2 linked regions of the Pseudovibrio sp. Tun.PSC04-5.I4 genome follow. The protein of the gene in region 2 interacts with the protein of the main gene of each other region in a pairwise test. Links are inferred from orthologs where the notes say so. Each region holds a gene or a part of one and is shown on either strand. Other genes may lie near its edges.

Region 1 (3,536 bases), 200 kb from region 2 along the record:
CACACATCTGATGCTGGTTGATCTGCGTCCTATGAACCTGACCGGTAAAGATGCCGAGATTTCTCTGGGCCGTGCAAACATCACCTGTAACAAGAATGGTGTTCCGCTCGATCCTCAGAAACCTACCATTACTTCCGGTATTCGTCTTGGTACGCCAGCAGGTACGACCCGCGGCTTTGGCCCTGAAGAATTCCGTGAAATTGGTAAGTTGATTACCGAGGTTCTGGAAGGTCTGCGTAAGACAAACTCCGTTGAAGGCAACGAAGCTGTGGAAGCACAGGTCAAAGAAAAGGTACTGGCACTCACTGCCCGGTTCCCAATCTATCAAAACTGATTTAAACGAGAAGAGTCGCCGGATACCCATTCGGCGGTTCTTCAATGATTTGCTAAGGAGGCAGGCGAGATGCGTTGTCCGTATTGCGGGGGTGATGACACCCAGGTGAAGGATTCGCGCCCAACCGAGGATAATACTTCTATCCGTCGGCGCAGAGTCTGCCAGACATGTGGTGGTCGCTTTACCACCTTTGAGCGTGTTCAGCTGCGTGAGCTGACTGTTATTAAGCGCAATGGTCGCCGGGTTCCTTTTGATCGCGAGAAGCTGATGCGGTCCGTTTTGATCGCGACTCGCAAACGTCCAGTTGAGCCAGAACGTATAGAGCGTATGGTGAGCGGGTTGGTTCGTCAGCTGGAAAGCTCTGGCGAAAGTGATGTTGTGGCAGAAGATGTTGGGCACTTGGTCATGGAAGGGCTGAAAACCCTTGACGATGTGGCTTATGTGCGGTTCGCTTCCGTTTATAAAAATTTCCGCGAAGCTAAAGATTTTGAAGCGCTGCTGGATGAGTTGAGTGATGCGGACGATGATCCGTTAATGATGCCTCCACGGATCTAAACTCTGGCTTTGCTATTAGTCGTATTCAGGGGGATGCTTTGTCGGGTCACAAAGCGCTAAATGCTGACGAGCTTGCTGAGCACGAACGCTTTATGGCGGCTGCAATCAGCTATGGAATTCGCGCAAAAGGGCAGACGTGGCCCAATCCTCCTGTTGGTGCGCTTCTCACTAAAGATTTTGGGAATGGACCTGTGGTTGTTGGGCAGGGGGCAACTCTGCCTCCGGGCGGCTCACACGCTGAAGTTCTTGCCATCATCGATGCCGGTGAACACGCTAAGGGTGCGACGGCCTATGTAACGCTGGAGCCTTGTGCGCATTATGGCCGGACTGGTCCTTGCGCCCGCGCCCTTGTTGCTGCCGGTGTTTCCCGCGTGATCTATGGTGCTGCTGATCCTAACCCCGCCGTTGCCGGACGTGGCAAGCGGATGCTGGAAGAGGGCGGCGTTGAGGTCATTGTTGGTGTTTTGGAAAAAGAATGCCAGCAAGCTGTTCGGGGGCACATCTGCCGTGTGCTGAAGGATCGCCCTTTTGTTCAGTTGAAAATGGCTGTTTCTAAAGACGGGTACATTGGCAAGCGCGGTGCGGGTCAAGTTTCCATCTCAGGTGCGTTGTCGCGCCAACTGGTTCATGCCATGCGTTCTCAGATGGATGCGATCGTGGTGGGTATCGGAACCGTTCTGGAAGATGATCCGGAACTGAGTTGCCGGTTGCCGGGTCTTGAAGGCCGATCTCCTCAACCTGTTGTGTTTGATAGTTTGGCGCGTATGCCTCTGAAATCCAATCTGGTGCAGAGTGCAGGACATAATTCGCTTTGGGTTGTGGTGGGTGAACATGCGCCCGATCACCGCGTTAGTGCGCTTGAACGGGAAGGCGTGACGGTTATCATCAATGATTGCCTTCGAAATGGTAAGGTGTGTCTTGATAAAGCACTGGAAGCGCTCTACATGCACGGTCTCTCTCAGATTATGGTGGAGGGCGGTGCCGAGCTTGCGCACGGTTTGCTTCAGCAAGATCTGGTTGATGAGCTTATGATTTTTCAAGGAACCACAGACATTGGTTCCGATGGTATTCAACCTTTCGGGTTTGAAGGCCTTGCAAGTTTACAAGACGGTTATAACAAGCAGATGCTTCGCTATGTTGGCGAGGATTTGCTGTGGCGGTATACGCCAAAAGAGAGGTTCTAGGTGTTTACTGGCATCGTTAGTGACGTTGGAACAATCCTTGAGCTGGAGCAGATTGCTGCAGGTCAAAGGACAAAAATTGGCAGTGTCTATGATCCAGACGGGATCGAGATTGGTGCCTCTATTGCGTGTTCTGGCGTGTGCCATACCGTTGTTGCCAAAGGGCGCGACGGTGATCAGGCATGGTTTAGCGTTGAATCTGCGGCGGAAACGCTGGCATTGACGACTGTTGCCAACTGGAAAGTGGGCAAACGGCTTAACCTTGAACGCTCGTTGGCAATGGGAGCCGAGCTTGGCGGCCATCTGGTGCTTGGTCATGTGGATGGCAAAGCCACCATTGTTGAATGCACACGGCACCCCGAGAGCCTTTATCTGAAGTTTGAATGTGCCCCTGAATTTGCACGGTTTATTCCCAAGAAGGGATCCGTTGCATTGGATGGAACCTCTTTGACTGTGAATGAGGCAGAGGGAAACACGTTTTCCGTGTTCTTGATCCCACATACGTTAGAGGTGACCACGTGGTCCGACAGGGCCGCTGGGGACGAGGTTAATTTGGAGGTAGACATGATGGCACGATACGTTGCGCGTCTTGCCGAATTTCCAAGCCTTGCGGAAATCGCAAAATAACTTTATAGCCAAATAATTCCGTTGGAAATAACTGGACAATTTGTTTGGGGCATGGTTCCTGAGCCCACATACGCGGGTGCTGCTGTACCCGTGGCTTACACCGCTTATTTCTGATTGGTTCAGGTTAAACGGGCGTAGGCAGTAGGAGAATAAAAATGAGCGCGAATCCGCACATCCTTGTTATTGAAGCACGTTTTTACGAAGATTTGGCTGACGCCCTGTACGAAGGGGTTGAAGACGTGTTGGAACGGGAAGGTGCCCGGATCTCGCGTTTGTCTGTTCCAGGTGTGTTAGAAGTTCCTGTTGCGCTTTCCATGGCGTTAACTGCAATGGAAAATGGCGAAGCAGATTATGACGGTTTTGTTTTACTCGGTGTCGTAATTCGTGGTGAAACCAGCCACTACGACATCGTTTCTAACGAGTCGGCTCGTGCTATTATGGATCTGGCGATTGATGCTTGTGTTGCAGTTGGTAACGGCATCCAAACGGTTGAGAACAATGATCAGGCATGGGCTCGCGCCAGCCTTTCTAAAAAGAATAAGGGCGGCGGTGCTGCTGAGGCTTGTTTGGCTATGATACGTGTGCGCGACCGGTTCGGTGTGTAAGGTTTAGGATGACTACGGAAAACAACAAGAAAAACGGCGAAGTGAAACCCGCGAATAAACGCGGGGTCGCTCGTCTGGCTGCTGTTCAGGCCGTTTACCAGATGGAAATGACCGGCGCACGCCTAGACGATGTGCTAGCTGAGTATGAAGCTTACCGGCTTGGTCAGGATATTGATGGCGATCAGTATCGTGATGCAGACCCGGCATGGTTCCGTGATCTGGTGCAGGCTGTGT
Region 2 (3,565 bases):
TGGAAAAATCCATGAAGTCAGATCGCGCGGCAGTTACTTTCCAGGAAGTTTTCTCTATTGCTGAACAGCTTGGCATCACTGGCACACCTTCATACATCCTGGGCGATGAAGTGATTGTAGGTGCAGTTGGATACGACACATTAAAGGAAAAAATTGCAGCTGAGCGCGAATAACATAGCTGCAATACAGCAATTCAACGCATTTTGGGTTGCTTTACCCTTAAGAACTTAAATCAGAGCGGACAAAGGCCTTTTCCTTAGTCCGCTCTGATCATATAAGAAGACCAGTTGATGTTTATCTGGCTGATTTTACTTTACCATTACGTCAAGTGAACAGCGCCCATTGCACTGAGAATTTGAGTTCGAATTGGGTACGTATACGCAATTTCATTTGCGTACTTTTGAGTAAATCAGAGGGAACGTTGCCCTTTTGCGCGGATAAACACGATATTGCCTTATGCGCAGCTTAGGCACAGCGGATGCATACTTTTTGAAAGTCCGCATCTCGCAAATAGAGAATTAATGGCTATCTGAGCAGGACATAGTTGACTGCTTACATAGTTCATTCAGTCAGAAGATCCTGAGTTTGCTCTGAGCAAAAGGATTTTCGCAGATAATTGACGGCCAACCTTGCTGCAAAATCGCGTTGGGGGCCAAACCGAAAGCACCTGATTGAAATCAGGGCATTTCGAACTGGACGATGAAAACGATGACGAAAGAAACTAAGTTTGATCAGGAACTGATCCGTCAGCTCGCAACTTTGCTGGACGAAACAAACCTGACCGAAATCGAAGTGGAACACAAAGACCTCCGCGTTCGTGTCGCTCGTCAGATGACATTCAGCGCAGCAGCACCGGCTCCAGTTGCCGCTCCTGTACCGGCTGCTCCTGTAGAAATTGCGGTCTCTGCTGACCCTGCGTCTCATCCAGGTGCTGTGACCTCCCCGATGGTTGGTACCGCTTACCTTGCTGCTGAACCTGGCGCTGCAAACTTTATTGAAATTGGCAAGTCCATCAAAAAGGGTGACACGATCCTGATTGTGGAAGCTATGAAAACAATGAACCAGATCCCTGCACCAAAATCTGGTACAGTTTCTGCCATTCTGGTTGACGATGGTCAGCCGGTTGAATTTGGTGAACCACTCATCATCATCGAATGACAGGCGAAATCCCTATGTTCTCAAAGATCCTCATCGCAAACCGCGGCGAGATCGCACTCCGCATCCTTCGGGCCTGTAAAGAGCTTGGCATTCGCACTGTAGCGGTCCACTCTACTGCCGACGAAGATGCAATGCATGTGCGTCTTGCTGACGAAAGTGTTTGTATCGGTCCCCCTGTTGCGCGTGACAGTTACCTCAACATTCCGCAGATTCTGGCTGCCTGTGAAATCACTGGCGCCGATGCGGTACACCCGGGGTACGGGTTCCTCTCTGAGAATGCCCGCTTTGCGGAAATTCTTGAGGCGCACGGCATTACCTTCATCGGCCCAACTTCTGAGCACATCCGTGTGATGGGCGATAAGATTCAGGCCAAGATCACGGCGATCGAACTGGGCATTCCAGTTGTACCAGGGTCCGATGGCGGCATTACCCCCGAAGACGACGTCCACGCTATTGCCAACGAGGTCGGGTATCCGGTTCTTGTAAAGGCTGCAGCAGGCGGCGGGGGCCGCGGTATGAAAGTCGCTCTAACAGCTGCTGACCTCGACGTAGCCATCTCTACAGCCCGTTCAGAATCCAAAGCTGCCTTTGGTGATGACGCTCTGTACATGGAAAAGTACCTTAGCAAACCTCGCCACATTGAGGTGCAGGTCCTTGGTGACGGTCAAGGCAACGCGGTTCACCTTGGTGAACGCGACTGTTCCTTGCAGCGTCGCCATCAGAAGGTTTTCGAAGAGTGTCCATCCCCTGCTCTGAATGAAGAGCAGCGTCATGAAATCGGCGAAATTTGTGCTGACGCCATGCGCAAGCTCAAGTATCGTGGCGCAGGCACCATCGAATTTCTCTATGAAAACAACGAGTTTTATTTCATCGAAATGAACACTCGTTTGCAGGTGGAACATCCTGTAACTGAAATGGTAACTGGCATTGACCTCGTGATCGAACAGATCCGTATCGCTGCCGGCGCAACCCTTTCAATGAGTCAGGAAGATGTACGCTTCACAGGTCACTCCATTGAGTGTCGCATCAACGCGGAACACCCACTGACCTTCGCACCGTCTCCGGGCACGATCACATACTACCACCCACCGGGTGGTTTGGGCGTGCGTGTGGATTCTGGCGTTTATCAGGGCTACAAAGTTCCTCCACACTATGACAGTCTGATCGGTAAGCTCATCGTTCATGGCCGCACGCGTGTGGAATGTATGATGCGCCTGCGCCGTGCTCTCAGCGAATTCGTGGTTGATGGTATCAACACAACGGTTCCGCTGTTCACAGAACTTCTCGACAATCAGGATATCGCCAATGGCGCCTATGATATTCATTGGTTGGAGAAATTCTTGGAAACGCACATCGCAGCACAGAACTCAGAGAAAAACTGAGGAGATCAGTAGAGGAGCAATGACAGTTCCAGCATGGACTTAGAGATTACACCACAAATTCTGCTCAAGGCATATGCTTGTGGCATCTTTCCAATGGCTGAGACTGCGCACTCTCCTGAACTTTTCTGGATAGATCCCGAGCGGCGAGGTATCTTGCCGCTCGACTCATTTCATATCCCTAAGCGACTCTCACGGACGGTTCGCTCAGATCTCTATACAATCCGCGCATCGCGTGATTTTAACTCCATCATTTCCCTCTGCGCCACCACCACTTCAATACGCAAAGAAACATGGATCAACCCTGAAATCAGAAAGCTTTACACGGAGCTTTTTGAAATGGGGTATTGCCATACTATTGAAGTTTATAACGATGCTAAGGAGCTCGTGGGCGGCCTTTATGGTGTTTCCTTGGGCGGAGCATTCTTCGGGGAAAGCATGTTCTCACGAGCGCGAGACGCATCCAAAGTGGCACTTGTCCATCTTTACGCTCGTCTTCTCTATGGAAATTACAAGTTGCTAGATGCTCAATTCGTGACCGAGCACTTGGAGCAGTTTGGAGCTACTGAAGTTCTTAAGCAGGATTACAACACCTTGCTTGACGATGCGCTCACCGTACATGGAGATTTCAACGCACTCCCGCAAGACACGTCCGGCAAACGAATACTGGAAATAATTGCGGAGCTGCGCCCAGCAGCTCAGGCGTAATTAAGATGATTCACGCCGCAAAACAGTCAGTTTTACTGCAGTTTAGCTAGAACTTTTGGCCGGGGAAGCGGAATTTCGCCGGACGCCACAAAATCATCGCCAGCAAGGTCATCAGTTTCCGCAACAATATCAACCGCAGGGCCAGCATATCCTTCAGGCTGCGGCACTGAAGTCGATTTCCTGCAGTTAATCAACCAGATATCATAAACACTGTGCTCAACCGCGTTTACGCCAGGGTTAGATGCAAACATCCAACCACTAAAGATGCGACGCACTTTGCTATCAAGCGTCAACTCATCTACTTCAATAAACGCAGTGGT

What was found. The genes of interacting proteins can lie anywhere in the genome.
Region 1: the proteins of accC (region 2) and ribD interact in binary tests that used the Escherichia coli proteins (3 or more experiments, as listed by UniProt). The link is inferred for Pseudovibrio sp. Tun.PSC04-5.I4 from one-to-one orthologs.

Annotation. Positions count from the first base shown.
Region 1 is NZ_FNLB01000006.1:1,994,384-1,997,919, reverse strand. The notes cover bases 105-3,000. They hold ribD (bifunctional diaminohydroxyphosphoribosylaminopyrimidine deaminase/5-amino-6-(5-phosphoribosylamino)uracil reductase RibD), read left to right. Parts: upstream 105-927; coding sequence 928-2,073; downstream 2,074-3,000. Other genes in these bases: ribH (6,7-dimethyl-8-ribityllumazine synthase), read left to right, coding at 2,853-3,000; BLS62_RS14320 (riboflavin synthase), read left to right, coding at 2,074-2,697; nrdR (transcriptional regulator NrdR), read left to right, coding at 404-889; glyA (serine hydroxymethyltransferase), read left to right, coding at 105-334. In the rest of the region: more of glyA, read left to right, coding at 1-104; more of ribH, read left to right, coding at 3,001-3,302; transcription antitermination factor NusB, read left to right, coding at 3,311-3,536. UniProt on the Escherichia coli protein: Converts 2,5-diamino-6-(ribosylamino)-4(3h)-pyrimidinone 5'-phosphate into 5-amino-6-(ribosylamino)-2,4(1h,3h)-pyrimidinedione 5'-phosphate.
Region 2 is NZ_FNLB01000006.1:1,789,775-1,793,339, forward strand. The notes cover bases 432-3,356. They hold accC (acetyl-CoA carboxylase biotin carboxylase subunit), read left to right. Parts: upstream 432-1,172; coding sequence 1,173-2,540; downstream 2,541-3,356. Other genes in these bases: accB (acetyl-CoA carboxylase biotin carboxyl carrier protein), read left to right, coding at 700-1,158; aat (leucyl/phenylalanyl-tRNA--protein transferase), read left to right, coding at 2,574-3,245; BLS62_RS13360 (DUF2155 domain-containing protein), read right to left, coding at 3,278-3,356. Outside these bases: BLS62_RS13340 (DsbA family protein), read left to right, coding at 1-173; more of BLS62_RS13360, read right to left, coding at 3,357-3,565. UniProt on the Escherichia coli protein: This protein is a component of the acetyl coenzyme A carboxylase complex; first, biotin carboxylase catalyzes the carboxylation of the carrier protein and then the transcarboxylase transfers the carboxyl group to form malonyl-CoA.